DNA from 2 places in the Comamonas terrigena NBRC 13299 genome. Region 2 is predicted to be linked to the other one. Evidence: predicted binding sites of a transcription regulator. Region 2 holds the regulator's gene; the other holds the start of a gene.
What was found. Region 2 encodes NrdR, which represses ribonucleotide reductase genes. Its sites were predicted from a motif close to CACNANATNTNGTG; they were not measured.
Positions count from the first base shown of each region.

Region 1: the regulator NrdR is predicted to act here: its motif matches at 4,059-4,072, upstream of CT3_RS17685 (ribonucleoside-diphosphate reductase subunit alpha).

Region 1 is NZ_AP019749.1:3,889,032-3,904,596, forward strand. Features, by position in the region: gene ffh (signal recognition particle protein) at 108-1,499, opposite strand; gene CT3_RS17670 (cytochrome C assembly family protein) at 1,860-2,657, shown strand; gene CT3_RS17675 (PP0621 family protein) at 2,654-2,887, shown strand; gene ampD (1,6-anhydro-N-acetylmuramyl-L-alanine amidase AmpD) at 3,043-3,624, shown strand; gene CT3_RS17685 (ribonucleoside-diphosphate reductase subunit alpha) at 4,154-7,045, shown strand; gene CT3_RS17690 (ribonucleotide-diphosphate reductase subunit beta) at 7,273-8,364, shown strand; gene CT3_RS17695 (hypothetical protein) at 8,546-9,493, shown strand; gene CT3_RS17700 (carbohydrate kinase family protein) at 9,572-10,483, opposite strand; gene CT3_RS17705 (zinc-ribbon and DUF3426 domain-containing protein) at 10,507-12,015, opposite strand; gene prmA (50S ribosomal protein L11 methyltransferase) at 12,110-12,997, opposite strand; gene accC (acetyl-CoA carboxylase biotin carboxylase subunit) at 13,078-14,436, opposite strand; gene accB (acetyl-CoA carboxylase biotin carboxyl carrier protein) at 14,528-14,989, opposite strand; gene CT3_RS17725 (TlpA family protein disulfide reductase) at 15,126-15,565, opposite strand, start outside.
Region 2 is NZ_AP019749.1:3,310,756-3,326,320, forward strand. Features, by position in the region: gene CT3_RS15155 (DUF748 domain-containing protein) at 1-1,472, opposite strand, end outside; gene CT3_RS15160 (lytic transglycosylase domain-containing protein) at 2,188-3,009, shown strand; ZMP/ZTP riboswitch at 3,177-3,355, shown strand; gene glyA (serine hydroxymethyltransferase) at 3,390-4,637, shown strand; gene nrdR (transcriptional regulator NrdR) at 4,665-5,114, shown strand; gene CT3_RS15175 (VTT domain-containing protein) at 5,308-6,282, shown strand; gene aroC (chorismate synthase) at 6,352-7,449, opposite strand; gene CT3_RS21445 (hypothetical protein) at 7,705-8,307, shown strand; partial or broken gene CT3_RS21450 (diguanylate cyclase domain-containing protein) at 8,481-8,849, shown strand; gene CT3_RS21455 (putative bifunctional diguanylate cyclase/phosphodiesterase) at 8,981-9,775, shown strand; gene CT3_RS15190 (CBS domain-containing protein) at 9,859-10,329, opposite strand; gene CT3_RS15195 (O-acetylhomoserine aminocarboxypropyltransferase) at 10,583-11,881, shown strand; gene CT3_RS15200 (GNAT family acetyltransferase) at 11,881-12,303, shown strand; gene CT3_RS15205 (alpha/beta fold hydrolase) at 12,329-13,135, shown strand; gene CT3_RS15210 (PoNe immunity protein domain-containing protein) at 13,241-14,122, shown strand; gene CT3_RS15215 (alpha/beta fold hydrolase) at 14,148-14,954, opposite strand; gene CT3_RS15220 (Mpo1-like protein) at 15,145-15,525, shown strand.

The DNA of each region.
Region 1 (15,565 bases), 580 kb from region 2:
GCACAGACCGCCGGCCCCCACCAAGCGGGCATGAAAAAGGCGCCTGTTGCAGGCGCCTGGTACACACACCGCGCTGCCATGCAGACAGCGCAGGCAGCCAAGAAGGCTCAGAACGGCAGCTTGGGCATGCCACCGCCACCCATCATGCCCTTCATGGCTTTCATGCCACCCATCTTCTTCATCATCTTCATCAAGCCGCCGCCCTTCATCTTCTTCATCATGGTCTGCATCTGCTCGAACTCCTTAAGCAGGCGGTTCACTTCCTGCACCTGCACGCCTGCGCCGTCGGCAATGCGCTTCTTGCGGGTGGCCTTGATGATTTCGGGTTTCTTGCGCTCCCTGGCGGTCATGGAGCAGATGATGCCTTCCTTGCGCTTGATTTCGCGCTCGGCCTTGTCCATGTCCACGGCGCCGGCCTTGGCGGTCAGCTCGGAAGGCAGCTTGTCCATCAGCGTGGACAGACCGCCCATCTGCTTCATCTGCTGGATCTGGGCCAGAAAGTCGTTCAGGTCAAACCCGTCGCCACTCTTGACCTTTTCGGCCAGCTTCTGCGCGGCCTCCATGTCCACGCCCTTGGTGACCTGCTCCACCAGGGCCACGATATCCCCCATGCCCAGCACGCGCTGGGCGTGGCGGTCGGCATCGAACACTTCCAGGCCGTCGATCTTTTCGGACACACCGGCAAACTTGATGGGCGCACCGGTGATCTGGCGCACCGACAGGGCCGCACCACCGCGCGAGTCACCATCCAGCTTGGTCAGCACGATACCGGTCAGCGGCAGCGCTTCCTTGAAGGCCTTGGCGGTGTTGATCGCATCCTGGCCCTGCATGGCATCGACCACGAACAGGGTTTCGACCGGCTTCAAGGTGGCATGCAGGTCCTTGATTTCGGCCATCAACAGCTCGTCAATGGCCAGGCGACCGGCCGTGTCCACCAGCAGCACGTCGAAGAAATGCTTCTTGGCGTAGTCCAGCGCAGCCACGGCAATGTCGTGCGGCTTCTGGTCGGGCGTGGAGGGGAACCATTCGGCACCGGCCTGGGCGGTGACGGTCTTGAGCTGTTCGATGGCCGCAGGGCGGTACACGTCACCCGAGACCGTCAGCACCTTCTTCTTGCGCTTTTCGATCAGGTGCTTGGCCAGCTTGGCGGTGGTCGTGGTTTTACCGGCACCTTGCAGGCCGGCCATCAGGATGATGGCCGGCGGCTGGGCATTCAGGTTGATGTCGGCCACGCCCTCGCCCATGGTGGCGGAGAGTTCGGCATTCACGATGCCCACCAGGGCCTGACCGGGCTTCAGACTGCCCAGCACCTCCTGGCCCAGCGCCTTTTCCTTGACCCGGGCGATGAAGTCGCGCACCACGGGCAGGGCCACGTCGGCTTCCAGCAGGGCCATGCGCACTTCGCGCAGCATGTCCTGCACATTGGATTCGGTGATGCGGGCCTGGCCCCGCATCTCCTTGACGAGTCGCGAGAGTTTGTCGGTGAGTGCGGATGCCATAGCTGTCTGTTCCGGGGAAGAGTGGGTCGTGCTGCTGCCAAGGCAGGCTGGGTGCCTGCGCAGCAGGGCCGGGGAAATATCGGTTGCCGCAGGTCCAACCAGCGACAAAGGAGGTGGACGCGCGTGCGCCCCCGGGCGTAAGTGCCAATTTTACATGCCCCACCCCTGCGCTGCCGCACACAGGGGAACGCCGCAGCCGCCCGGGGCGGCATGGCGCCTGCCCGGAAGCCCATGGGCGCCGGCGCCCCGCCCCCGCCCGGCGGACAAACTGTGGTTTTCTGCGGCGCTTGGCCGCATTTCTGATGCTGACTTGCGCCCGCACAGCGGCGCAGCAGCTACGCCGACGGCTATCATCCAGATATGGTTCCGACCCCTTCTTCCTTGCCTGGCTGGGGCATGTCCATGGCCGCCATCCTGGCCTATGCCGTGCCCGCGCTGGGCATACGCCACCTCACGCCTGCCAAGGCCCGGCTGGCCCTGCGTTGCGCCTGGGTGCTGCACGGCCTGGCGCTGGTCTTCACCCTGCTGAACAGCCCGCCCCATTTTGGCTTTGCCCCGGCGCTGTCCATCACAGCCTGGCTGATGCTGACGGTGTACGCCGTGGAGCAGCAGCTCTTTCCCCAGATGCGGGCCCGCTGGGTGCTGGCCGCACTGGGCGCCGTCACGGTGGCCCTGGCCCTGGTGTTCCCGGGCCACCCGCTGCATGTCCAGGCCTCGGCCTGGTTGCCGCTGCACCTGGCGCTGGGCATTGCCTGCTATGGGCTGTTTGCCGCCGCCGTGGTGCACGGCGCACTGATGAGCCAGGCCGAGCAGCGCATGCGCACCGGCGCCGAATCCGACAGCGGCATGCCGCTGCTGCTGCTGGAGCGGCTGACCTTCCGCTTTGTGACGGCCGGCTTCATCCTGCTGACGGCCACGCTGCTGGCCGGCTGGCTGTTTGGTGAACAGCTCTACGGCCACGCCTGGCGCTGGGGCCACAAGGAAATCTTTTCCCTGCTGAGCTGGCTGGTGTTTGCCGTGCTGCTGGTGGGCCGCGGCCGCTTTGGCTGGCGCGGCAACCATGCGGTGCGCATGATCTATGCCGGCGCGCTGCTGCTGCTGCTGGGCTATGTGGGTTCGCGCTTCGTGCTGGAAGTGGTGCTGGGGCGCTTGCAATGAAATACCTGCTGGTGATCGCCGTGGTGGCGGTGTTCTATCTGTATTGGAAGAAGCAGCGCCAGTCGCTGCGCCCCCCGGCGCCACCGTCCCAGCCCACGCTCGCGCCGCCCCAGCCCATGGTGGCCTGCGCCCACTGCGGCCTGCACCTGCCGCAGCGCGATGCCCTGAGCGATGCACAGCAGCAGTCCTACTGCTGCGAGGCGCACCGCAAGCTCGGCCCCCGCCCCTGAACCGGCGGACACCAGGGCCCAGGCCTGACGGCAGCAAGGGCCCCGCCACCGCCAGGCAGCAGCACTCCGCCCGGGTCTGCGGCGGCAGCAAATGCGCTATCGTGTGAACCGTTTGCAGACTCCCCTGGCGCCCGAAGCGGCAGACCCTTCTTCCCATGGACTTTGACCCGCCTGAGTGGCGTGACGGCTGGCTGTCCGGCGTGCGCCACCTGCCTTCGCCCAATTTCGGCCCCCGCCCTGCCCAGGCGCAGATCGATCTGCTGGTGGTGCATTCCATCAGCCTGCCGCCAGGCCAGTTTGGCACCGGCTGCGTACAGCAGCTGTTCACCAACCAGCTGGACTGGGACGCCCACCCCTACTTCCAGGGCATCCGCGGGCTGGAGGTGTCCTCGCATTTCTTCATCGAGCGCACAGGCCAAATCTGGCAGTTTGTCAGTGCCGACGCGCGCGCCTGGCATGCCGGCCAGTCCAGCTGGCGCGGGCGCGGCAACTGCAATGACGACTCCATCGGCATCGAGCTCGAAGGCCTGGAAGGCCTGGGCTTTGAAGACGCCCAGTACACCAGCCTGCTGCAGCTGAGCGAAGCCATTGGCCAGCATTACCCGCTGCAGCATATCGCCGGCCACGAGCACATTGCCCCCGGCCGCAAGCAGGACCCCGGCCCCGGTTTTGACTGGCCGCGCCTGCAGCACCCCTTGCAGGCCCGCCACCCGGATTGGCAGTTTCCACCGGCCTAGCCCCCTGCGTGCGTTCCACGCCGCCAGCAAGGTCATTGCGCTGTGCCCATGCCGCGCACCGCCCGCCACGGCGCCTTCTCCTTCTGCTTGGTGCGTACCCACACCCATGCCACGGCGCACCGTGACGGCATGGGTAGGCAGACTTTCGCCCCCATGCGCTGCGTCAATCCCCATTGACCACAGGCTGCAGCCAAAACGCGACGCCCGGGCGGCAGACACGCCCCCGGACCACCGGTGCACACAATGCCGGTGCGCCATTGCCCGGCGCCATGGCCTGCCACCCCGCATGGCTTGCGGACTTTCCCCGGCAAAGCACCAGCGGGCGGGCGCTGCCAGCGTGTCAAGCCCCTGGCGCCACAGATTTTTTCCCGCTTCCGGCTTGGCAGCACAGGCCTGCGCAGTACACTACCCCTAGTGCTCGGCAATCGATCGAACACTACATCTAGTGTGCAACATCTTGTTGCAACTACCGCATTCAGACGCAGGGCCCCACAGCCGTCGGCCCCGCCATCCCAATCAAGAGGAACCCATGCAAGACGCACCGAATACCCTGTCTGCCGACCAGCCCACGACCACCCAGGTAGCGCTGGAGACCTACCAGGTGATCCGCCGCAGTGGCGATGTCGTGCCTTTTGCTCCGCAGAAAATCGCCACCGCCGCCACCAAGGCCTTCCTGGCCGTGCGCGGCGCCCAGGGCGCTGCGTCCGCCAGCGTGCGCGAAACCGTCGACAGCCTGACCCACGCCGTGATCCGCGCCCTGGTGCGTTCGCGTCCGGGCGGCGGCACCTTCCACATTGAAGACATCCAGGACCATGTGGAACTGGGTCTGATGCGTGGCGGTCACCAGGATGTGGCCCGCGCCTATGTGCTGTACCGCGAAGCCCGCAACCAGGAACGCGCCGCCGCCAAGAAGAAGGCCGAGGAAGAAGCCGCAGCCGCTGCAGCCCCCAAGCCCACGCTGCACGTGACCGACAACGGCCAGCGCCAGCCGCTGGACCAGGAACGCCTGCAGGCCCTGTTTGAAGCCGCCTGCCGCAACCTGAACCCCGATATCTCCGCCGCGCCCATCCTGAGCGAGACGCTGCGCAATCTCTACGACGGCGTGCCGCTGGCCGAGGTCTACAAGGCCGCCATCCTGGCCGCCCGCACCCTGATCGAGACCGATCCCGACTACACCTATGTCACCGCCCGCCTGCTGCTGCACACCATCGTGCGCGAAGTCATGGGCCGCGATGTGCAGCCGGCCGACATGGACGCAGCCTATGCCGACTACTTCCCCGGATTCATCCAGAAGGGCGTGGACAACGAGCTGCTCAACCCCGAGCTGCTGAAGTTCGACCTGCCTCGCCTGGGCAAGGCACTGAAGGCCGAGCGCGACCAGCAATTCGACTACCTGGGTCTGCAAACGCTGTACGACCGCTACTTCCTGCACGTGCGCAAGACGCGCATCGAACTGCCGCAGAGCTTCTTCATGCGTGTGGCCATGGGCCTGGCGCTGCAGGAGTCCGACCGCGATGCCCGCGCCATCGAGTTCTACGAACTGCTGAGCTCGTTCGACTTCATGTCTTCCACGCCCACGCTGTTCAACAGCGGCACGCTGCGTTCGCAGCTGTCGAGCTGCTACCTGACCACTGTGTCCGACGACCTGGGGGGCATCTACGACGCCATCAAGGAAAACGCGCTGCTGTCCAAGTTTGCCGGCGGCCTGGGCAACGACTGGACCAATGTGCGCGCCCTGGGCGCCCGCATCAAGGGCACGAACGGCGAATCGCAAGGCGTGGTGCCTTTCCTGAAGGTGGTCAACGACACGGCTGTGGCGGTGAACCAGGGCGGCAAGCGCAAGGGCGCTGTCTGCGCCTACCTGGAAACCTGGCACCTGGACATCGAAGAATTCCTGGAACTGCGCAAGAACACCGGCGATGACCGCCGCCGCACCCACGACATGAACACGGCGAACTGGATTCCCGACCTGTTCATGAAGCGCGTGGTGGAAAACGGCGAATGGACCCTGTTCTCGCCTTCCGACGTGCCCGAGCTGCACGATCTGTTCGGCCAGGCTTTCGAGAAGGCCTACACCGCCTACGAAGCCAAGACCCAGACCGGCGAAATCACGCTGTTCAAGCGCGTGCCCGCCGTGGATGTGTGGCGCAAGATGCTGTCCATGCTGTTCGAGACCGGCCACCCCTGGATCACGTTCAAGGACCCTTGCAACATCCGCTCGCCCCAGCAGCATGTGGGCGTGGTGCACTCCTCCAACCTGTGCACGGAAATCACGCTGAACACCAGCGACAGCGAAACCGCCGTCTGCAACCTGGGCTCCGTGAATCTGGCACGCCACATCACCAACGGCGCCATCGACCACGCCAAGCTGCGCAAGACCATCACCACGGCCATGCGCATGCTGGACAACGTGATCGACATCAACTACTACGCCGTGGACAAGGCCCGCGACTCCAACATGCGCCACCGCCCGGTGGGCATGGGCATCATGGCCTTCCAGGATGCGCTGTATGAAATGCGCACCCCCTACGCCAGCCAGGCTGCCGTGGAGTTTGCCGACGCCGCCATGGAAGCGGTCTGCTACTACGCCTACTGGGCATCGACCGAGCTGGCCAAGGAGCGCGGCACCTACTCCAGCTACCAGGGCTCGCTGTGGTCGCAGGGCATCCTGCCGCTGGATTCGCTGAACCTGCTGGAAAAGGAACGCGGCGGTTATGTGGACGTGGACCGCACCGTGCGTCTGGACTGGGAAGCGCTGCGCGCCAAGATCCAGGCCGACGGCATGCGCAACTCCAACTGCGTGGCCATTGCGCCCACGGCCACCATCTCCAACATCGTGGGGGTGGACGCCTCCATCGAGCCCTCGTTCGGCAACCTGTCGGTCAAGTCCAACCTGTCCGGCGAATTCACCGTCATCAACCAGTTCCTGGTGCGTGACCTGAAGAAGCTGGGCCTGTGGGACGAAGTGATGGTCATGGACCTGAAGCACTTTGACGGTTCGCTGCGCCCCATCGAGCGCGTGCCGCACGACCTCAAGCAGCTGTACGCCACCGCCTTCGAAGTGGAACCGCATTGGCTGGTGGAGGCTGCCAGCCGCCGCCAGAAGTGGATCGACCAGGCCCAGAGCCTGAACATCTACATGGCGGGTGCATCCGGCAAGAAGCTGCACGACACCTACCTGCTGGCCTGGCAGCGTGGTCTGAAGACCACCTACTACCTGCGCACCATCAGCGCCACCCACGTGGAGAAGTCCACGGTCCAAAGCCGTGTGCTGAATGCCGTGTCGGCCAACGCTCCCGCCGCCATGGCCTCCATGAGCGCGCTGGAAAAAGCCGCAGCCGCCGCCCGCGCCCAGCAGGCACCGGCCACGGACATCAAGTTCTGCGCGATCGACGACCCCGGCTGCGAGGCCTGCCAGTAACGGCAGATGCCTCCCGGTGCACAGGGCGCCCAGCGTTCGGTGCACCCCCGCTTTGACGCCAGACGCCAGACGCCAGAGCGGGCGAGGCCCTCGGGGGCTGCATGCCCCCGGCGACGGCGAAATGCAACGCGCCCATGTGCCGCCTGCCGCCGCACTTGTGACATCGATGAATCGAAAAAGCTGGATGGCAATGAACGCACCCAGCTGCTCCCTCCAAGGAATACACCATGCTGAGTTTTGACGACGACACCCTTGCCCCTTCCGCCAGCAGCGCGGAAAGCGGCGCATCCACCAACACCCACAAGCGTGTGAACGCGGCCGACAAGCGCATCATCAACGCCAAGACCGACGTCAACCAGCTGGTGCCCTTCAAGTACAAGTGGGCCTGGGAAAAGTACCTGGCCACCTGCGCCAACCACTGGATGCCGCAGGAAGTGAACATGACGCGCGACATCGCGCTGTGGAAGAGCCCCAATGGCCTGACCGAAGACGAGCGCCGCATCGTCAAACGCAATCTGGGCTTCTTTGTGACCGCCGATTCGTTGGCGGCCAACAACATTGTGCTGGGCACCTACCGCCACATCACCGCACCGGAATGCCGCCAGTTCCTGCTGCGCCAGGCCTTCGAGGAAGCCATCCACACCCACGCCTACCAGTACATCGTGGAGTCGCTAGGTCTGGACGAAGGCGAGATCTTCAATGCGTACAACGAGGTCGAGTCCATCCGCAACAAGGACGAGTTTCTGATCCCCTTCATCGAAGCGATCATGGACCCGAACTTCCACACCGGCACACCGGAAACCGACCAGACCCTGCTCAAGAGCCTGATCGTGTTTGCCTGCCTGATGGAAGGTCTATTCTTCTACGTGGGCTTCACGCAGATCCTGGCGCTGGGCCGCCAGAACAAGATGGTGGGCGCTGCCGAGCAGTACCAGTACATCCTGCGCGATGAATCCATGCACTGCAATTTCGGCATCGACCTGATCAACCAGTTGAAGCTGGAGAACCCGCACCTGTGGACCCCTGCATTCAAGGAAGAGATCAACGAGCTGTTCCGCAAGGCCGTCGAGCTCGAATACCAATATGCCGAAGACACCATGCCACGCGGTGTGCTGGGCATGAATGCATCGATGTTCAAGGGCTATCTGCGCTACATCGCCAATCGCCGCGCCACACAAATCGGTTTGGAAGAGCTGTTCCCGGGTGAAGAAAATCCGTTCCCCTGGATGAGTGAAATGATCGATTTGAAGAAGGAACGTAACTTCTTTGAGACACGAGTCATCGAATATCAGTCCGGAGGTGCACTTTCTTGGGATTAATACCTCCTCAAGTGCTACAAGAAAATTCATAATGCGCCCCATGCCATCAACTGCTTTTGCGAATTTGGTGGCATGGGGCGCTTTTATGCGTGTTGCGTTGAATCCCTCCACGGCGCACAGGATCACGCCCTGCGTTCCAATCGCAAACAGCGCTTTGTATAAACCAACGAAGGAGAAGATGATGGCAACTGCAAAGAAAACCGCAGCGAAAAAGGCTGCCACCACCGGCAGCGAAAGCACCAAGAAAACTGCCGTCAAGGCAGAAGTGAAGAAGACCGCCGCCAAGGCCGCAGCCCCCAAGGCCGCTGCCAAGAAGGCCACCACCGCCAAGGCTGCTGCTCCCAAGAAGGCTGCTGCACCTGCTGCCAAGAAGGCTGCCGCTCCCAAGGCTGCTGCACCTAAGGCCGCAGCTCCCAAGAAGGCCGCTGCACCTGCTGCCAAGAAGGCTGCCGCTCCCAAGGCTGCTGCGCCGAAGAAGGCTGCTGCTCCTGCTGCTGCCAAGAAGGCCGCTGCTCCCAAGGCCGCCGCCAAGAAGGCCACCACCGCCAAGGCTGCTGCGCCCAAGAAGGCTGCTGCTCCTGCTGCCAAGAAGGCCGCCGCTCCCAAGGCTGCAGCTCCCAAGGCCGCCGCCAAGAAGGCCGCCGCTCCTAAGGCTGCTGCGCCCAAGAAGGCTGCTGCTCCTGCTGCCAAGAAGGCCGCCGCTCCTAAGGCTGCAGCTCCCAAGGCCGCCGCCAAGAAGGCCACCACCGCCAAGGCCGCTGCACCCAAGAAGGCTGCTGCGCCTGCTGCCGCCAAGAAGGCCGCTGCACCTGCTGCCAAGAAGGCTGCCGCGCCTGCTGCCGCCAAGAAGGCTGCTCCTGCCAAGAAGGCCGCTGCACCTGCTGCCAAGAAGGCCGCTGCACCTGCTGCCAAGAAGGCCGCTGCACCTGCTGCCGCCAAGAAGGCTGCGGCGCCTGCTGCCGCCAAGAAGGCCGCTGCACCTGCTGCTGCCAAGAAGGCTGCCCCTGCCAAGAAGGCCGCTCCTGCCAAGAAGGCTGCTGCTGCGCCTGCCGTGGCTGCTGCGCCTGTGGCACAGACAGCGCTGGCACCCCAGGCTGCCTGGCCCTTCCCTACCGGCGGCAAGCCCTGAAGCATTGGCCGTTGCGGCCATCGCCCATGAAAAAAGCCCGCAGATGCGGGCTTTTTTCATGGGGTCAGCGCTGGGGCATCAGGCCGCCAGCAGGCTGTCACGCAGCTGCTCCAGGGTGTAGTTTTGCGGGCCACGGTGTGCCACCTTGACTGCGCCCACCTGGTTGCCCAGCTCGGCACATTGCGCCAGCGACCAGCCTTGCTCCAGACCGTACAGCAAGGCAGCGCGCCAGGCATCGCCACATCCTGTGGGGTCCACCACGGCAGCGGGGGTGACCGCAGGCACCAGGGTGCGCACGCCCTGTTCCCACACTTCACAGCCTTCCGCCCCCAAGGTCACCACCAGGCCGCGCACCTTTTGCGACAGGGCCTCCAGCGACAGCCCGGTGCGGTCGCACAGCATCTTGCCTTCGTAGTCGTTGACGGTAACCCAGGACGCCTGGTCGATGAACTGCAGCAGCTCTTGCCCGTTGAACATGGGCAGGCCCTGGCCGGGATCAAACACAAAAGGAATGCCGGCCTGGGCCAGCTGTGCCGCATGCTGCAGCATGGCATCACGGCCGTCGGGCGAGATGATGGCGATCCGGGCACCGCATTCCGCGGTGATCACGTTCTGATGGGCCAGCGACATGGCACCGGGGTGGAAGGCCGCGATCTGGTTGTTGTCACGGTCGGTCATGATCATGCACTGGGCCGTGTGCGTATCCTGCACCTGGCCCACATGGCGGGTGTCGATGCCCTGCGCCTGCATGCGTGCCAGGTAGTCCGCGCCATCGCTGCCGACCATGGCCATGGGCAAGGGCTGACCACCCAGCTGCTGCAGCGCATAGGCGATGTTGCCGGCGCAGCCACCGAAGTCACGGCGCAGCGAAGGCACCAGGAAAGACACATTCAGGATGTGCAGCTGCTCCGGCATGATCTGGTCTGCAAAGCGACCTTCGAAGGTCATGATGTTGTCAAAGGCCAGGGATCCGCAAATCAATGCAGGCATGGGAAATCCTTGAAAGAAAAAAATCAGGGGTAAAACAGCAGCACGCGGTAGCCGGACACCTGCAGGTTCAAACCTTCGGTGGTCACCGGCACCGTGCCGCTCCACTCGGCACCGGCCTTGAGTTCTGGCGGTGCGCCCAGCTCCTTGGCCTGGATCACCTTGCGGGCGATGGCTTGGTCCTGGGCATCGGTCAGCGTCAACTCCACGGCCGGCATGCCCACGGGCGTGCCGGCGCGGTTCTGTATGCTCAGACTCAGCTGGTAGGCACGCTCGCGCTCGCCCTTGGCAAACGTGGAGCCCGACACCACCATGGCGCCAATCTGCTGGCGCGGCCCCAGCTTGCACTGCAGGGCCGTGCACATGAACTCCAGTGCCGGCCGCAGGCTGGGTTGCCAGGCCGCCAGTGCGTTGCGCTCATGCAAGGCCACTTGCAGGACCAGCGCCACCGGCAGCACCACGACGCTCGCGCCCATGGCGACCCGCACCACGGGCTTTTGCCACCAGGCCTTGCGCCGTGCATCGCGCACAAAACCCGGCTCCAGTGAAGAGTCCAGCACCAGCGGATCGTCATCGTCCACCGGTTCGGCAAACGGAAATGCCGGTGCTGCCGCGGAGGCGATTGCGGCTTCGGACTGCGCCAGCTTCTGTGCCGCAGATTCAATGGCATCCACCGGCGGCATTGCAGCTCCGGCATCCGCGGGCTCCGCAGCATGGGGCACCACCTCGGCCGCCTCCGCCGCCTCTGCCGGCAGCACCGGTGTGGATGCGTCCACCCTATCCGCCGCTTCCTGCACAGAATTCGGCCCCTCGGGCTCGGCATCCGAGCGCCCGTCCTGTGCCGGTGCTGCACCTTGCAGGCCATAGCGGTCGGCAGCGGCCCACGCGTCAGTCAAGGCCTCCGCGGATGCCGAGGGCTCCTGCCTTGCCACCTCAGCCGGTGCCGCCGCGCTGGCATTCCATACGGGGTCTGTGCGCCCCGACGCCGGCGCTGCAGGCGCGACCGATGGCGGCTGCAGCGCCGGCTCGGGATCTGAAAAATGGCCCGGCTCCACCGCTGCATGCGATGGACGCAGCGGCTGCGCCACCTCAGGCTCTGGCTCTTCATGCGCTGCCGGAGGTTCCGGCAGGTCGGGATCGTCCGACCATTGCGGCGCCGGCAGCTCATAACCCGGAGCGGGTGGCACGACCGGCGCAGGCACGGGCATGTCGGGCGCTGGAAGCGATGGCTCCTCGCCCTCAGGCTCGGTCACCACCTCCTCGGCAACGGGTGCCACAGGCATGGCTTGCACGGCTGGCACGGCAGACGCACCGGCCACACCGGTGTGCGCCACAGCGTCCGGGACGGCAGGGGCTGCCGGCACGGGCTCCGGCGCCGCCGCAGGCTCCACGGCAACCACCGCATCCAGGTGGTCGCGCGCGTCGAACACCTCCTGGCACTGACCGCAGCGCACCCAGCCATCGGAAATGCGCAACTGGTCTGCCACCACGCGAAAACGCGTGCTGCAGGAAGGACAGGTGGTGATCTGGCTCATGGCGCACCGATTGTAGAAGCAGGCCGCCCGCCCGCCACACCCGCAACCCGCGGGGGGCAGACAGTCACAGCCCAAAAGAAGCTGTGCGTGCGGCTCAGGCCTTGCGGGCCGTCATCAGAATCCAGCCGTCTTCGCTGTCGCTCACATCCAGCTGCACATAGGGTGCATAGGCCTGCTTCAGCTCATCCGCCTGGCGCTCCAGGATACCGGCCAGCACCAGATGGCCACCGGCCTGCACATGGTTGCACAGCAGCGGCGCCAGCATCCGCAGCGGCGTCGCCAGGATGTTGGCCAACACCGTCTGGTACTGGCCCTGGGCCTTGTCGGGCAGGCCGGCGTTCAGCTGCACCGCATTGGCCTGGGCATTGAGCTCGCAGGAGACCACGGCATCGGGATCGATGTCCACCGCATCAATCGCTGGCGCGCCGAACTTGGCCGCACCGATGGCCAGAATGCCGGAGCCGCAGCCATAGTCCAGCGTACGGCCCAGGCTGCCTGCCGGCTGCGTGGCAATCCAGCGCAGGCACATGCGGGTGGTGGGGTGGGTGCCGGTACCGAAGGCCAGGCCCGGATCCAGGCGGATGCTGACCTTGGCGGCTTCGGGCATCTCGTGCCAGGTGGGCACGATCCAGAACTCGGGGGTGATGTCCACTGGCTGGAACTGCGACTGCGTCAGCCGCACCCAGTCCTGGGCTTCCACTTCCTGGATGCCCAGGACCTGGCAGCCGCCAAAGAAATCCTGCAGCACCAGCAGGTCCTGCGCCTGCCGGGCGGCGGCTTCATCGGGGAACAAGGCCACGATGCGGCTGCGGTTCCAGCCATCCTTGGGGGGTGGCATGCCAGGCTCGCCGAACAGCGCCTGTTCCGCTTCGGTCTGGGCGTCCATGTCCTCCACAGACACGCTCAGGGCATCCAGCGCATCGAGCGCGTCGCTCACATCTTCCACCCGGTCTTCCGGGCACATCAGGCTCAGCTCATGCATAAGGCAACTCCTTGGGCTGAAAAACGAAATGCTGGCCCCCGTTGCCAAGGGCCAGCATGCTGGTCATCTACCGTGGTGGATCAGCGCTTTTTGCGGTGTTCCAGCCATTGCTCCAGGTAATGGATGTTGGTGCCGCCTTCCATGAACTTGGCGTCCACCATCAGGTCCTGGTGCAGGGGCACATTGGTCTTGATGCCTTCGACCACCACTTCCGACAGCGCCGTGCGCATGCGGGCCAGGGCCTGCTCGCGGGTGTCACCGTACACGATCAGCTTGCCGATCATGGAGTCGTAGTTGGGCGGCACGAAGTAGTTGTTGTACACGTGCGAGTCCACACGCACGCCAGGACCGCCAGGCATGTGCCACATGGTGACACGGCCGGGCGAAGGCATGAAGTTGTACGGATCTTCGGCGTTGATGCGGCACTCGATGGCGTGACCGCGCATCTGCGTGTTGATCTGGCGCTGGGTGAAGGGCAGCTTGTCGCCGGCCGCCACCATGATCTGGGTGCGCACGATGTCCACGCCGGTGATCGATTCGGTCACCGGGTGCTCCACCTGGACGCGGGTGTTCATTTCAATGAAGTAGAACTCGCCGTTCTCGTACAGGAACTCGAACGTGCCCGCACCGCGGTAGCCGATCTTCTTGCAGGCAGCCACGCAGCGCTCGCCGATCTTCTCGATCAGGCGGCGGGGGATACCGGGGGCCGGAGCCTCCTCGATCACCTTCTGGTGGCGGCGCTGCATGGAGCAGTCGCGCTCGCCCAGGTACACCGCGTTCTTGTGCTGGTCGCACAGCACCTGGATTTCGATGTGGCGTGGATTCTGGAGGTACTTCTCCATGTAAACCGCAGGATTGCCGAAGGCAGCACCGGCTTCGGCCTTGGTCATCTGCACGGCATTGACCAGGGCGGCTTCGGTGTGCACCACGCGCATGCCGCGGCCACCACCGCCACCAGCGGCCTTGATGATCACCGGGTAGCCGATGGCCTTGGCGATGCGGCGGATCTGGGCCGGGTCTTCGGGCAGTTCGCCGTCCGATCCGGGCACGCAGGGCACGCCCGCCTTGATCATGGCTTGCTTGGCCGAAACCTTGTCACCCATGATGCGGATGGAATCGGCCGTGGGGCCGATGAAGGCGAAACCGCTTTGCTCGACACGTTCGGCAAAGTCGGCGTTCTCGCTCAGGAAGCCATAACCGGGGTGGATGGCTTCGGCATCGGTCACCTCGGCAGCCGAGATGATGGCCGGCATATTGAGGTAGCTCAGAGGCGACGGGCCCGGGCCAATGCACACGGCTTCGTCGGCCAGCTTGACGTACTTGGCTTCGCGGTCGGCTTCCGAGTAGACCATCACGGCCTTGATGCCCATTTCGCGGCAAGCACGCTGGATGCGCAGGGCAATTTCACCCCGGTTGGCAACCAAAATTTTCTTAAACATGGAGGTCCTCGTTGTTCCTCGCCCTGTCAGGGCGAACCGTGGAATCCGCAGGGCAGCGGCACAGTCCGCTGACCCTGTGGGCCCTGGCAGATCACTCGATCACGAACAGCGGTTGTCCGTATTCCACGGCTTGGCCGTTGTCGGCCAGGATGCGGGTCACGGTGCCGGACTTGTCGGCTTCGATCTCGTTGAGGATCTTCATGGCCTCAATGATGCACAGCGTGTCGCCTTCCTTGACCTGGGCACCCACGTCGACAAACGCCTTGGCGCCTGGGCTGGCGGAACGGTAGAACGTGCCCACCATGGGGGACTTCACTTGATGGCCCACCACAGGTGCGGGCAATTCAGCGACCGCAGCGGCGGCAGCGGGTGCGGCAGCAGCAGGTGCCGCAGCGGCGGGAGCGGCTTGCACCGGTGCAGCCACAAACTGCTGCACCACGGCGCCACCGCCCTTGACGATACGGACTTTGCCTTCGGCTTCGGTGATTTCCAGCTCCGACACATTCGATTCGGACACCAGATCAATCAGGGTTTTGAGTTTTCGCAGATCCATGGAAGCTCCAACGGCTAAAACTAAGTAGGGCGCGAATTTACCCTAATTTCGCCCTTCTCCGCACATTGGGCTGCATTTTTAGCGAACACCAACATGGTAAAGCTTCGCATTTCTGCACTCGCTTGCGCCAAATCAGCTATAGGGACTGTGCCCACTGCTGCAGATCGGCGCTGCTCAACTCGCCTATTTTACGTTGCTTCACATTTCCTCTTGTATCGAACAAGATAGAGAAAGGTAGCCCCCCTGTGACATTGCCCAGGGTCCGCGTCAGCGTGCTGCCGCCCGCCCCGGCCATGGCCACCGGAAATGCCAGCGGCTGGCGCGCCAGGAATTTCTGCACCGGCGCCGCCTGGTCCACGGCCAGACCCAGCAACTGCACCTGCGGCTGCTCCTGCGCAAAGCGGGACAGCAGCGGCAGCTCCCGCACACAGGGCGGACACCAGGTGGCCCAGAAATTCACCAGCAAAGGCTTGCCGGCAAACTGCTGCAGCGCCAGCGGTGCGCCCTCTGGCGTTTGCAGCTGCAAGGCCCAGAAGGCCTGCTCCGCCGCGGCATTGGGCGAAGGCGCTGCACTGC
Region 2 (15,565 bases):
AACAGACGGCCCTTGTTCCAGGCCAGACCGGCCGTGCCTTCGGCACGGGCGCGCAGCAGGGGCTGCAGGAACTGCGACACATAGGCGCGGCCCACCTCGAACGGCACGCCTTCGAGCACCACGCCCACCTGGCCCACTTCCAGCGTGCCGTGGCCGGACAGGCGCGCATGCGAGGCGCCTTCGAACCCGGCCAGCGCCAGACGGCCTTCAAACTGGCTGTCACCCTGCATGGGCCAGGTGACCTGGCGGCCGGACAGTGCCAGATCGCGCACCTTAACCTCGGCGGCAGGTTTCAGGGTTTCATCGGTCCAGCTGACCTGCCCCTGTTGCACATCCCACTGCGCAACTTCAATCTTCCAGGGTGTGGGGCCAGCAGCCGCTGCGGGGGCCGCCGCCTGGGCGGTGCCCTGGCTGGCGGAGGCCGGCGCGGCACTGTCGGCCGTGGGCTTGGCGGGTTCCGGGAACTTCAGCAACTGGCCGTTGGCGTCCAGGCGCAGCGCCAGCGAGGGCTTTTGCAGGCTGACACGGCCGAGCTTCACTACGCCGGCCAGCGGCTGCACATCGGCCAGATCGATGTCCAGCGCTTCCCACTGCAGCAAGTCCTTGCCGGCCAGATCCTGCAGCTTGGCGCCGGTGGCCTGCACCTTGCCGGACAGGCGCACCACGGAGTCGGTGTGCTGCTCGAAGGCCACGTCGATCCGGGCCTGCAGCATGGCATCCTGCAGCTTCAGCGGCAGGCTGGCAGGCCAGTACGGCAGATAGGGCTTGAGGTCCAGGTCGTGCACCGTCAGCGTGGCGGCGGTCTTGCGGTCCTGCGCAAACGGGGTGCTCTGCGCCTCGCTGGCAAAGCGGCTTCCATTGAGGTCGAACGACAGCTCCGGCTGCACCTTGACCTGGCGCTTGGACGGCAGGCTGCTCACGAACGGCAGCTTCAGCTGCAGGTCCTTGAGCAGGTGGTCGGCGCCGGCCACCTTGTCCTGCAGGGCCAGGCGGCCGTCGCTGATCTCGATGTTGTACAGCGCAAAGCGCGGCAGGTCGCCGCTGCTGTCTTCCTTCTTGTCAGCGCCCAGCTTGTCCAGAATGTCCTGGATATCCAGTTTGCCGGGCTCCAGCTGGGCCAGGCGGATGTGGGGGGAGTCGAGCTGGATGGCATCCACCACCGGGCCCCAGCGCAGTAGAGAAGACAGCTCTGCATCTATATAGATACGCGCTATGGAAACCTGGGGTTCCGGTTGGCCGTCGGCTCCAGCCAGTGCGAGGTCGTGCAGGCTCAGCTCCATGGTCCAGGGGGAGAACTCCACCTTGCCCACGGTCAGCGCCCGGCCCAGGGCCTGGCTGCCTTGTTTTTCAATCAGCTGCTTGGCGGCCCAGGGGAAGCTCAGCCAGGTGAGCAACCACAACGCCACGACCGCAGCCGCACCCCACCCCAACCTGCGCCACAGCGTGGCACTGCGCCAAAATTGCAATTGCATGCTTATGCACCTTCTCCTTGTGCATGGAATCTATCGTGTTCGCCGTGTTTGCACCAGAAACTGCCTGCACTGGACAGTGAAAGAGTGCAAAAACACGAAAGCCCGGATGCCAGCTATGCCGACGTCCGGGCTTCACGGCAGGCGCAAAGGCCGGTGCCGCTAGAGCATCAGGGAGAGGATCGTCCCCGCATGCCCGGAAGCAATGATTGCTTCCATGGTGCCTTTCTTCCTCTTCACCTGCCACTGGCACCTAGCTGGTCCATGGCAATCGGGTTCCGAGGTTTCTGGCGATGCCTGCGCGTTGCAGACGACTCCAATGTAATCACCGCCATCGGCGAAATCAATCGTTTCTGACAAACTCTTTCATCTGTTTGATAGCGAACGCTCACTGCAGCCTGATCTCCCGGACTTCAGGGGGCCGAGTACCACATCCGCCTCAAAAAACTGGATGCACATACAGTTTTTATATACATTAAAATCATAACAGATAATTTTGATAGTATTGACCTGGAATTTAGCACCCCACTAGAATCCGCCCACTTTTGCTTTGAGTCATTTTTTTGACGTTTTTTGCTGCTTTTTGATCGCGCTCTTTTTCGCGATCCTCCCGCGCTCCTCCTGCATGGACCGCAGCACCACCCCACTGGGCGCCACCCTGTGAGCCGCCGGACCTCCGAGTCCACGGTCGCATAGGCACCCCCACGAAAGGAATGCTATGCCTGCATCTGCACAGGTAGTTTCCGGCTTGCGCACGTTCGCCAAGGACGTTGCCGACGGATTCATTGAAATCACTCACAACGGTTTTGCCCTGCTGGGTCTGGCCGTGGCCTTTGCCGCCATCCTGCTGATCAGCCGCCCTGACCTGCGCCACTCCGGCGAGGCCCAGCTGCGCGACTGGCTGCAGGCGCGCCAGGTGGCCACGCTGGGCACGCCGGTCGAACCGGATGCCGTGGAACGTGCCACCGCCACCAATCCGACGGAGCTGCCCAAGGAGCAGGCCGCCGTGGCGTACTGGCTGAGCAAGAAGTACCGCGTGGCCGCCGAGCCGCTGGCGGTGCTGGTCTCCGAAGCCTATGAGCTGGGCGAACGCAACCAGCTCGATCCCACGCTGATCCTGGCCATCATGGCCATCGAATCCAGCTTCAACCCCTTTGCCCAGAGCTCCGTCGGTGCCCAGGGCCTGATGCAGGTGATGACCCGCGTGCACACCGACAAGTACGAACACTTCGGCGGCCAGCTGGCGGCGTTCGACCCGGTGAGCAATCTGCGCGTGGGCGTGAAGGTGCTCAAGGAATGCATCGCCCGTGCCGGCTCGCTCGAAGGCGGTCTGCGCTACTACGTGGGCGCGGCCAACCTGCCCAACGACGGCGGCTACGCCTCCAAGGTGCTGGCCGAGCATGCACGCATCCGCCAGATCGCAGGCCGCCCTGCACCGGCAGCAGCCCCCGCCAAGCCGGCGCTGGTGGCCAAGGAAGCCGCGCCCAGCACCGTGGCTGCGGCCGATGTGGTGGCCGACGGCAAGCTGCTGGTCAACTGAGCCGCCCTCTGCTTTCCCCTTTTCCAGCCGGCGCAAGCCGGCTTTTTCATGTGCGCGGTGCACGGGCTGCACAGGGCCACGCACCACCGCTGCGGCGGTACAAACCCAGGCCTGGAAACAGGCCCTTGCGGGTCAAGCCGCAAGGGCCGCGCTGGCTCCGCTACACTAATGGGGTACGCAACTGGCGATAGGCGCGGTTTATCGAGAACCGCGCTGACGTGGAACCACGGTGTGGCGCTCCTCCCGATGAGCACCAGGCCCGACAACCACCGGGGAGCGTACCGCCCAGGCTGCGCCAACACGGAATCGCCTGCCGCGTGTTTAGCCGTTCGCCTGGGCAGCCCTTGGATTCAAGGGAATATCAAGTTCACAGGACTGCCATGTTTCAACGCACCGATACCGTCGAGAAAGTCGACCCCGAACTGTTTGCCGCCATCCAGGCTGAAAACCATCGCCAGCAAGAGCATATCGAGCTGATCGCCAGCGAGAACTACTGCTCGCCCGCCGTGATGGAAGCCCAGGGCTCCCAGCTGACCAACAAGTACGCCGAAGGCTACCCCGGCAAGCGCTACTACGGCGGCTGCGAGAACGTGGACGTGGTCGAACAGCTGGCCATCGACCGCATCAAGAAGATCTTTGGCGCTGAAGCCGCCAACGTGCAACCCAATTCCGGCTCCCAGGCCAACCAGGCCGTGCTGATGGCGTTCGCCAAGCCCGGCGACACCATCATGGGCATGAGCCTGGCCGAAGGCGGTCACCTGACCCACGGCATGCCGCTGAACATGTCCGGCAAGTGGTTCAACGTGGTGTCCTACGGCCTGAACACCGACGAAGCCATCGACTACGACAAGATGGAAGCCCTGGCGCGCGAGCACAAGCCCCGCATCATCATCGCCGGCGCTTCGGCCTACGCCCTGCGCATCGATTTCGAGCGCTTCGCCAAGATCGCCAAGGAAGTCGGCGCCATCTTCTGGGTGGACATGGCCCACTATGCCGGCCTGATCGCCGCTGGTGTGTACCCCAACCCCGTGCCCCACGCCGACGTGGTCACCACCACCACCCACAAGAGCCTGCGCGGCCCCCGTGGCGGCGTGATCCTGATGAAGGCAGAGCACGAGAAGGCCCTGAACAGCGCCATCTTCCCCGGCCTGCAAGGCGGCCCGCTGATGCACGTGATCGCCGGCAAGGCCGTTGCGTTCAAGGAAGCCCTGACCCCCGAGTTCAAGGCCTACCAGGAACAGGTGGTGAAGAACGCCAAGGTGATGGCCGACACGCTGACCGAACGCGGTCTGCGCATCGTCTCCGGTCGCACCGAAAGCCACGTGATGCTGGTGGACCTGCGTGCCAAGGGCATCACCGGCAAGGCTGCCGAAGCCGCGCTGGGTGCAGCCCACATCACCATCAACAAGAACTCCATCCCCAACGACCCGGAAAAGCCGATGGTAACCAGCGGCATCCGCGTGGGCACCCCTGCCATGACCACCCGTGGTTTCAAGGAAGAGGAAGCCCGCATCACCGCCAACCTGGTGGCCGATGTGCTGGAGAACCCCACGGACGAAGCGAACCTGGCTGCCGTGCGCGCCAAGGTGGCCGCACTGACCGCCAAGTTCCCCGTCTACAGCAAGTAAGCGGCTGCCCCGCCGACGGACTGCGCCATGAAGTGCCCTTTCTGCAGCCACCCGGACACCCAGGTCGTCGAGACCCGGGTCTCCGAAGATGGCAGCTTCATTCGCCGCCGTCGGCAGTGCGGGGATTGCGCCAAGCGCTTTACCACCTACGAACGCCCGGATGTGGCCTTCCCCGCGGTGGTGAAGAAGGATGGCCGACGCATAGACTACGACCGCAGCAAGCTGCAGGGTTCGTTCCGCCTGGCGCTGCGCAAGCGCCCGGTGCCGGCGGGCCAGGTGGATGCGGCCATGGAACGCATCGAGGAACAGCTGCTGACCTCGGGTGTGCGCGAGCTGCCTTCCAGCCGCATCGGCGAGCTGGTGATGAACGAGCTCAAGAAGCTGGACAAGGTGGCCTATATCCGCTTTGCCAGCGTCTACCGCAGCTTTGAGGACATCGAGGACTTCAAGCACCTGGTGGACGAAGTGCGCAACTGAAGCCGTTGCGCCACCGCGCCCCGACCGGCCGCCCGCCCTGTGCGAGGCGGCTTTTTCTTGCCCGGGCCAGGGCCCGCCCCGGGATTGTTCCGCCGCTGGAACACAGTCTTCCATGCCAAACACCTAGGCAAGGCAGAAAGCCCCACGTAGCATGGCGGACTGCAGCCGCCCGCACGGCGGTCTGCCTGCTCCCATGGATATCGACACCTCCACACTTCGCACCGCCCTCACGCTCTACGCCCCCGGCGTGGTGTTTGCCAATGTGCTGCTGCAGCAGCTGGGCCTGCCGGTTCCCGTGCTGCCCACGCTGCTGCTGGCCGGCAGCCTGGCCGCCAGCAGCCCGCGGCTGGCGCTGCTGTGGGGCACGGCCGTGCTCGCCGCCATGCTGGCCGACCGGGTCTGGTATCTGGTGGGACGGCGCTTTGGCACCCGCGTGCTGGCGTGGCTGTGCAAGCTCTCCCTGACGCCCGACAGCTGCATCAGCCAGACCGCCGACCGTTTTGGCCACTGGGGCCCCTGGTCGCTGCTGCTGGCCAAGTTCATCCCCGGTTTTTCGGCCGTGGCCGCCCCCATGGCCGGTGTGCTGCGCATGCCCGTGCCCCGCTTCACCCTGGCCGCGGCCAGTGGTGCCGGGCTGTGGGCCGGCGTGGCACTGGGCCTGGGCTGGCTGCTGCGGCGCCAGGTGGACGCGGCCCTGGCACTGCTGCACACCCATGGCCCGCTGCTGGCCGTGGTGGCCGTGCTGCTGCTGGGCCTGTGGCTGGGCTGGAAGCTGGTGCGCCGCCAGCTGTTTCTGCGCCTGGCCGCCATGCCTTCGGTCACCGCGGCGCAGTGGTGGCAGGCCCAGACCTCGGCCCAGCCGCCGCGCCTGCTGGATCTGCGCGGCCCGGCCCTGATTGCCGAGCTGGGCCCGATCACCGAGGCCCATGCCGTCACCCTGGCCCAGCTGCCGCGGCTGGTGCGCCACTGGCCGCGCGAGACGGCCATCGTCACCCTGTGCGCCTGTCCCCACGATGCCACGGCCGCCCGCGCTGCGCAGCGGCTTCGGCGCCTGGGCTTTGTCCATGCCCGCCACCTGCAAGGCGGCTTCGAGGCCTGGCAGGCGCTGCAGCCCAGCGCCTCCACCCCGGCCTCCACTGCCCCGGTGCTGGCCGCGGCGGCCTCCTGAAATGCACAACGCCCCACGGCGCAGGCCGGTGGGGCGTTGGGAGCAAGCGCGAAAGCCGCTGCCGCAGATTCAGGGTGCTGCGGCCGGGATGGGGTTCAGCGGTAGGCTGACATCGCCGCACTGGGCGCGGTGGCGCAGCGCATGGTCCATCACCACCAGCGCCAGCAGCGCTTCCGCAATCGGTGCCGCGCGGATGCCCACGCAGGGGTCGTGGCGGCCCTTGGTGATGACTTCGGTGCTCTGCCCGTGGATGTCGATGGATTCGCGCGGGCTGATGATGGAGCTGGTGGGCTTGATGGCGATCGCGACTTCCAGGTCCTGGCCGGTGCTGATGCCACCCAGCACGCCGCCGGCGTTGTTGGAGCGGAAGCCTTCGGGGCTGAGCGAATCACCGTGCTCGGTGCCGCGCTGGGCCACGCTGGCAAAGCCGGCACCGATTTCCACGCCCTTGACGGCGTTCAGGCCCATCATCACATAGGCGATTTCAGCGTCCAGCTTGTCGTACAGCGGCTCGCCCAGGCCCACCGGCATGCCGGTGGCCTGCACGCGCAGCTTGGCGCCGCAGCTGTCACCGGCCTTGCGCAGGGCGTCCATATAGTCTTCCAGCGCCTGCACATCGGCCTGCGGGGCGAAGAAGGGGTTGTGGGGCACATGCTCCCAGCTCTCGAAGGCGATGGGCAACTCGCCCAGCTGGGTCATGCAGGCACGGAATTCGGTACCGAACTGTTCCTTGAGCCATTTCTTGGCCACGGCGCCGGCGGCCACCGTGGGCGCCGTCAGGCGGGCCGAGGAACGGCCGCCGCCGCGCGGATCGCGCACGCCGTACTTGTGCCAGTAGGCGTAGTCGGCATGGCCGGGGCGGAAGCTCTCGGAAATGTTCGAGTAGTCCTTGCTGCGCTGGTCGGTGTTGCGAATCAGCAATGCGATCGGGGTGCCGGTCGTCACCCCCTGGTAGACGCCGGAGAGTATCTCGACCGCATCGGGCTCGTTGCGCTGCGTCACATGGCGGCTGGTGCCGGGACGGCGGCGGTCCAGCTCGCTCTGGATGTCCGCCTCGCTCAGCTCCATGCCCGGCGGGCAGCCGTCGATCACGCAGCCGATGGCCGGTCCATGGGATTCACCAAAATTGGTAACGGTAAAAATAGTGCCAAGGGTATTGCCGCTCATGGGCGGCGATTATGCCCTTGCATCCGGCGCCCCCCTGGCGAGCATGGGCAGTCCCCCTGAACAGGGTTAGCATGTGCCATCCCGACGCCCTCATTCGCCCGCATGAACCAGCCCTCCGCGCCCGTGCCCGGCCCTGCCCTGCTTCAGCTTCTGGACAGAAGCGACGCCGCCTGGATCGTGACCGACACGCAGTACCGCACCTGCTAGGTCAATGCCGGCTTCGAGCGCCTGTTCGGCTGGAGCGCCCAGGAGGCCATCGGCCAGCGCCCGCTGCAGCTGCTGCAGGCGGATCCGCAGCATGCGCCGCTGCCGGCCCATGTCCAGGAGGCTTTGGACCGCCACGGCCGCTTTTGCGGCGATGTGCAGCTGCTGCACCGCGACGGCCATGCCATCTGGGTGGCGGCGGCCATCAACCGCCTGCCGCAGTCCGGTGAAGCCATGGTGTTCACCGACATCACCTTCTCCAAGCGTTTCGAGGCGCTGCAAAAGCAGGCGCTGGAGGACGCAGCCCATGAGCGTCCGCTGCCGCAGCTGCTGCACAGCCTGTGCCGGGACGTGGAGCGCATCGCCCCTGAGCTGGCAGTGGGCGTGCTGCAGGTGGACGAGCAAGGCTGCCTGCACCCGCTGGCCTGCCCCAGCCTGCCGCGCGCAGCGCTGGAGCGCCTGGACGGCATGCACAGCGCCCCCGACATGGGCGCCTGCAGCGCGGCCGCCTTCCTGGCCCAGCCGGTGACCGATGCCGATCTGCGCCAGGGCCAGCCGCAGCTGCAGGGCCTGCAGCAGAGCCTGGTCGATGCCGGCCTGCTGGCCTGCTGGCCTGCTGGGTCTCGCCCATCTTCAACCATGACCGCCAGGTGATCGGCGTGTTCGCCCTGTACTTCCGCGAGCCGCGCAGTCCCAACGCCTTGCACCATCGCATTGCACAGACCTGCATCCACCTGTGCACCGTGGCCATGGAACGCGAGCGTTCGCGCGAACGTATCCACCAGCTGGCCTACTACGACCCGCTGACCCAGTTGCCCAACCGCTGCATGTTCCACCGCAGCGCCACCGACGCCCTGTACGCCGCCCAGGGCCGTGCCGGCGCACTGCTGTTTGTGGACCTGGACCGTTTCAAGCTGGTCAACGACAGCCAGGGCCATGCGGCCGGGGATGCCCTGCTGTGCGAAGTGGCGCAGCGCATCCGCGCTGCGGCCCGCCCCGGCGATGTGCTGGGCCGCCTGTCCAGCGACGAATTCGCGCTGCTGCTGCCCCACTGCAGCGCCGCCGAGGCCGAAACCGTGGCCAGGCGCCTGCTGGAGCGCATTGCCGAGCCCTTCACCATTGGCGATGCCGTGAATATTCCGCACGCCAGCGTGGGCATCTGTGCCTACCCGGAAGACGGCACCGACATCCACACCCTGCTGCGCCATGCCGACCAGGCCATGTACATAGCCAAGCAGCAGGGCCGCCAGCGCTGGCAGCGCTTCACCCGGCCATCAACCAGTTCACCCAGGACCGCGTGGCCATGGAGCACGCGCTGCGCGCCGCCATGCACAACGGCCAGCTGCAGCTGCACTACCAGCCCCAGGTGCTCAGCAGCCAGCCCGAGCGCCTGCATGGCGTCGAGGCACTGGCCCGCTGGAAGCACCCGGAATGGGGTTATGTCTCGCCGCTGCGTTTCATCGCCGTGGCCGAAGACGCCGGCATGATCCAGGAGTTCACCAGCTGGGTGATGGAATCCGCCTGCCGCCAGCTGGCCGCATGGCGTGCGGACCACGTGGAGGTACCCCAGGTGGCGATCAACCTGTCCACCAAGAACTTCCACGAACCGCAGTTCGCCCAGTCCGTGGCCGATGTGCTGCGCCGCCACGGCCTCACCGCCAAGGACCTGGTGCTGGAGATCACCGAGAGCGTGATGCTGGACGCCAGCCCCGCCACGCTGGCCAATCTGGATGCCCTGCACCGCCTGGGCCTGCAGCTGTCGCTGGACGACTTCGGTACCGGCTACTCCAGCCTGAGCTATCTGCACCGCCTGCCGATTTCCGAGCTGAAACTGGACAAGAGCTTTGTGCAGGACCTGAGCAACAGCGTGGCGGCCGAAGCGCTGATCCGCTCCGTGCTCGGCATTGCCCGCAGCCTGCACATGAAGGTGGTGGGCGAAGGGGTGGAAACCGCCGAGCAGCGCCAGTGGCTGCAGTTGCAGGGCTGCCCGGTGCTGCAGGGCTATCTGTTCTGCCGCCCGCTGGCGCCCGAGGCCCTGGTCACCTGGCTGCGGGGCGGCCATGCCCAGCCCCCCTTGGCAGCTCCCGCGGCACCCGCCACCGCCTACGATCCGGGTATCTGAGCGCGGCACGGCCCGGCAGCGCCCCATTGCAGATACAAAAAAGCCTCCATCCGGAGGCTCTTTTTGCATGGTGGAAACAGGTCTCAGGCCTGGCCCTGGGCCTGCTCGCGTTCGCTTTGCGCATCCGGCCAGTCGCGGATATAGGCCTTGAGCATGGTGTTCTCGAAGTTCTGGCTGTCCACCACGGCCTTGGCCACGTCGTAGAAGCTGATCACGCCCTTGACTTCACCCATCTCCATCACCGGCATGTAACGGGCGTGGCGCTCCAGCATCATGCGGCGCACCTCGTCCATCTCGGTTTCCAGGGTGCAGGTCAGGGGGGCATCGTCCATGGCGCTGCGCACCTGCAGCGTACCGACGGAGCCGCCGTTCTTCACAATGGCCTGGATCACTTCGCGGAAGGTGAGCATGCCGGCCACATCGCCGTGCTCCATCACGACCAGGGAACCGATGTCCTTGTCGGCCATGATTTCCACGGCGCGGGCCAGCGGCTCGTTGGGCGTGACGGAAAACAGGGTGCTGCCCTTGACGCGCAGGATGTCGCTCACTTTCATGTTCTGTGTCTCCGATACAGGTGAATGCCATGGCCCACCACGGCAGGCCCTGCGGCGAAATATAGCCGACTCTGCCGCTGCTGCAGGGCTGCGGACCCGCAGGCGTTGCATGCCATCGCCATCCCAGTCGCCCAAGCGCGTGCTTTTTGCGCCACGTCATGCCACCATAGGGGGTTTGACTGCCGCAGGCAGCTTTTTTGACGGCCTGCAGCCGCCTTTTCCGGCCCCGCAGCCCCTTTGACGGAGACACACCATGCCCGGTTACTCAGACCCCGGCTTTGACACCCTGAGCCTGCACGCAGGCGCCCAGCCCGACCCGGCCACCGGCGCACGCGCCGTCCCCATCCATCTGACGACCTCCTTCGTCTTCGAATCCAGCGACCATGCGGCCAGCCTGTTCAACCTAGAGCGCCCGGGCCATGTGTACAGCCGCATCTCCAACCCCACCAATGCCGTGCTGGAGCAGCGCGTCTCGGCACTGGAAGGCGGCGTGGGCGCGATCGCCGTGGCCAGCGGCCAGGCGGCGCTGCACCTGTCGGTTGCGACCCTGATGGGCGCGGGCAGCCACATCGTGGCCAGCACGGCCCTGTACGGCGGCTCGCAGAACCTGCTGCACTACACGCTGGCACGCTTCGGCATCGAGACCACGTTTGTGAAGCCCGGCGACATCGATGGCTGGAAGGCCGCCGTGCGCCCCAACACCAAGCTGTTCTTCGGCGAAACCGTGGGCAACCCCGGCCTGGATGTGCTGGACATTCCCACCGTCAGCCAGATCGCCCACGAAGCCGGCGTGCCGCTGCTGGTGGATTCGACGCTGACTTCGCCCTGGCTGATCAAGCCTTTCGAGCACGGCGCGGACATCGTCTACCACTCGGCCACCAAGTTCCTGTCCGGCCACGGCACGGTGATCGGCGGCGTCGTGGTCGATGGCGGCAGCTTCGACTGGGAAAAGTCGGGCCGCTTCCCCGAGCTGACCCAGCCCTACGACGGCTTCCACAACATGGTGTTCAGCGAGGAGTCCACCACCGGCGCCTTCCTGCTGCGCGCGCGCCGCGAAGGTCTGCGCGACTTCGGCGCCTGCATGAGCCCGCACAGCGCCTGGCTGATCCTGCAGGGCATCGAGACCCTGCCGCTGCGCATGGAACGCCATATGCGCAACACCGAAAAGGTGGTGCAGTTCCTGGCCAGCCACCCGCTGGTCAGCCGCGTGGGCCACCCCATGCTGGAGACCCACTCCTCCCACGCCCTGGCGCGCAAGCTGCTGCCCCGCGGCGCAGGCTCGGTGTTCAGCTTTGACATTGCCGGCAACCGCAACCAGGGCAAGAAATTCATCGAGACGCTGAAGGTCTTCAGCCACCTGGCCAATGTGGGCGACTGCCGCTCGCTGGTGATCCACCCTGCCAGCACCACGCACTTCCGCATGAGCGACGAGGCGCTGGCGCAAGCGGGCATCGGCCAAGGCACGATCCGCCTGTCGATCGGTCTGGAAGATGCCGACGACCTGATCGACGACCTCAAGCGCGCGCTGAAGGCCGCTGAAAAGGCGGCGTGATGGAGATACGGCCGTTCGACGCCGCAGATACCGACGCGGTGGTGCAGCTGTGGCATGACTGCGGCCTGACCCGCCCGTGGAACGATCCCCACCGCGACATTGCGCGCAAGCGCAGCGTGGCGCCGGAGCTGTTCTGCGTCGGCGTGGATGCCGGCGGCCAGTTGATGGCCAGCATCATGATCGGCTATGACGGCCACCGCGGCTGGATCAACTACCTGGCCGTACACCCGGCCCACCAACGCCAGGGCCATGCCCGCCGCCTGGTGCAGCACGCCGAGCGGCTGCTGACCGTGCGCGGCTGCCCCAAGCTGAACCTGCAGGTACGCGCAGGCAACGAGGCCGTGATCGCTTTGTACGAAAGCCTGGGTTATGCCAACGACCAGTCGGTCACCCTGGGCAAACGTTTGATTGCGGACATCTGAGCCCTGCCCCATTCGGAGAAAAACTATGCGAATCCAAGTCCAAGGCGCAGACATCTACGCCTACACCGGCGGCAAGGCCTTTGATGCCGCCAAACCCACCGCCATCTTCATCCACGGCGTGCTCTGCGACCACAGCGTCTGGGCGCTGCAAAGCCGCTACATGGCCAACCACGGCTGGAACGTGCTGGCCCTGGACCTGCCCGGCCACTGCAAGAGCGGCGGCACGCCCCCCCGGTCGGTCGAAGACGCAGCCACCTTCATCGGCCAGCTGATGGACGCGGCCGGATTGCAGCAAGCGGCCCTGGTGGGCCACAGCTGGGGCAGCCTGATTGCCATGGAAGCTGCGGCCCGGCTGCAGGACCGCATCAGCCACCTGGTGCTGGTGGGCACCGCCTTCCCGATGAAGGTCGCGCCGGCGCTGCTGGATTCGGCGCTGAACACGCCGGAGAAGGCCATCGCCATGGTCAACACCTTCTCGCGCGCCACGCTGTCCCCACCCAACGGTGCGGGCAGCTGGGTGTTTGGCGCCGGCATGGCCCTGGGCCGCCGGGTGCTGGCCAGCAATGCCGATGTCAACCTGCTGCACGCCGGCTTCACTGCCTGCGACAGTTATGCCGGCGGCGAAGCCGCCATGGGCGCCATCACCGCGCCGGTGCTGTTTGTGCTGGGCGAGCAGGACCAGATGACCCCGCCCAAGGCCGCCAAGGGCCTGGTCGACGCGGCCAAGGCCGCCGGCAAGACGGTGAAGGTGCAGACGATTCCCAACGGCCACAACCAGATGACGGAATCGCCCGACCCGACGCTGTTCGCCATCCGTGACTTTCTGAAGTAAGCCCGGCCCGGGCCCTGCCTGCGGCGGGCAGGGCCCGGGGGCGGTGCGCAGCCAGGCACGGTGCCGCGGCCAAAAAGCCGTGCACGGTCTGCCACACTGCACGCCATGACCGCTGCCTTTCCCCGTTCCCATCCGCTCGCCGACACCGTGGCGCATGCCACCACCCTTGCGCTGACGAACCTGCAGCCGCGCCGCAGCCTGCATCTGGCCGACAAGCAAGCCGACTGGCAGGAGGCCCTGACCACGCTGCAGCACTTTGCCGCCAGACCGGGCTACCAGGCACCGCTGCAGTTCCAGGCCTACGCGGCGCTGGAGAACTACTGGCAATGGCAGTCTGCAGGGCACACCGCCTGCCGGTTGCTGGTCTATGGCATCGACCTGGGCCTGCCTGCTGCGGCGCTGCGCGCCCTCTACCCCGGTATTGCCGCGCTGTGGTGCGACATGGCCGCCGTGGCCGACCACGCCCGCTACAGCATGGCGCAGGCCACCGATGCCCCTTATGGCGTGCCCGCCCCCCTTGCCACACGCACGGCGGCCTACCGCGATGCCGTGCTGCTGATGGCACTGGCAGTCCTCCTGGATGTGCCGGACGAGATACCCGCCCTGATGGAGCACGCCCTGGCCTTCGACACCGACCGCCTGCTGGACTACCTGAGCGCGGCGGCGCTGGATCTGGAGCAGGCCAGCGACGACCTCTTCCACCCGCGCCCCTACGGCGCACTGGCAGCGTTCTTTGACCAGTTGGGCGACGCGCAGCCCGATCCGCTGGTGGACTATCTGCAGTCCCAGTACAGCGACTTCCACCGCCAATCCCCTGCGCGGCAAAAAAAAGGTGCCCCCTGGCTGGGCACCGGCTACTGGGCGCTGGAAGTGGGCGCCCTGTCGGTGCTGTACGGCTGGGACGATGCGGCGCTGCGCGCCTGCCCGCACTACCCGGCCGATCTGGTGGACTTTGCGCGGGACCAGATGGACACGGACGGCCTGTAGCGCGCGGCGCGAGCGCCCTGCAGCCTTAGGCCAGCGGCTGCAGGAACTGCGCAATGCGCGCCACGATGCGTTCGGGTTGTTCGCGGTGCGGCACATGACCGCCCCCGGCCACGATCTCCTGCTCCACCGGCCCCGGCACCCAGCGGGCCAGGTTGCGTGGATGCACCAGCGAGCCGTATTCGTCCTGTTCGCCATGGATGGCCAGCACCGGACAGCGCACCTGCTCCAGCGCCCCCTGCAGGCTGTAGCCGGCAAAGGCCGGCGACAGCCAGGTGTCCACCCAGGCCGACAGCACCCAGGCGGCCTTGTCGCCATGGTATTTGGACAGGCGATCGAGCTGACCGGGCTGGGCAAACTGGTCGCGCGCCACGCGGATGCCTTCCAGCGTGCGGTCCTCGACAAAGGTCTGTGCCGATTCCGTCACCAGCGCCACGCACTGCTTCGGCCAGGCTGCGGCCACATGGGCCGCCATGCCGCCGCCCACGCTGTGGCCCAGCACCACAAAGCGCTCCAGCGCCAGGGCTTGCCGCAGCGCGGCAAAGTCGCCCTGCGCTTCCCGGGCCACGAAGTCAGCCTCCAGCGGGCCCGGAGCTGCATCCGACAGGCCGAAGCCCAGCCGGTCATAGGCCAGTACCACGCGCTGCGTGGCGTTGGCCAGCTGCGCCGGAAAGTCGCGCCACAGCGCCACGGAGCCCAGCGAGTCGTGCAACAGCACGATGGGCGCAGCAGCGACAGCGCCCAGGTCGGATGCCACGGCAACCGGCTGCCAGCGCTGCACCTGCAGCCCGCCACGGGGCGTGGCAATGCGAAAGGATTGGGTGTTTGCGGTCATCACATCTGCACAGAAAAAAGCCACCGCACCCACGCTGCGGCGACCGAATGTCGGGGCCTGTGGTGCACCTGGGCAATGTCCCGCTGGTGCCGCCGGTCGGTCCGCCGTATAAGAAACCCCGGAGCGCCGGGGCGCATGTCCCGTCCACGAACCAGCATAGCCGCTTGCTGGCACAACCAGGAGCCCCACCATGGCCGACATCCCTGCCACACCACCGCCCGGCGTCGCCCCTGCGACCGACACGGGCAGCCCTGCCCCGGCAGTGGACCCGCGCAGCCTGCACCGCTTTGCCGACTTCTATCCGTTCTACCTGTCCGAGCACAGCGACAGCCGCTGCCGGCGCCTGCATTTCCTGGGCTCCAGCCTGGGCCTGCTCTGCCTGGCGGCGGCGCTGTGGTGGCGCCAGCCCTGGTTCGTGTTGCTGGGCCTGGTGCTGGGCTATGCCTGTGCGTGGATCGGCCACTTCGGCTTTGAGCACAACCGACCCGCCAGCTTCAAGCGCCCGCTCTACAGCTTCCTGGGCGACTGGCGCATGTATGCCGATATGTGGCGGGGCAAGGTGCCGTTCTGAGCGCTGCAGCGACCGCGTAGGTTGCGTCAGCCTGTGCGGC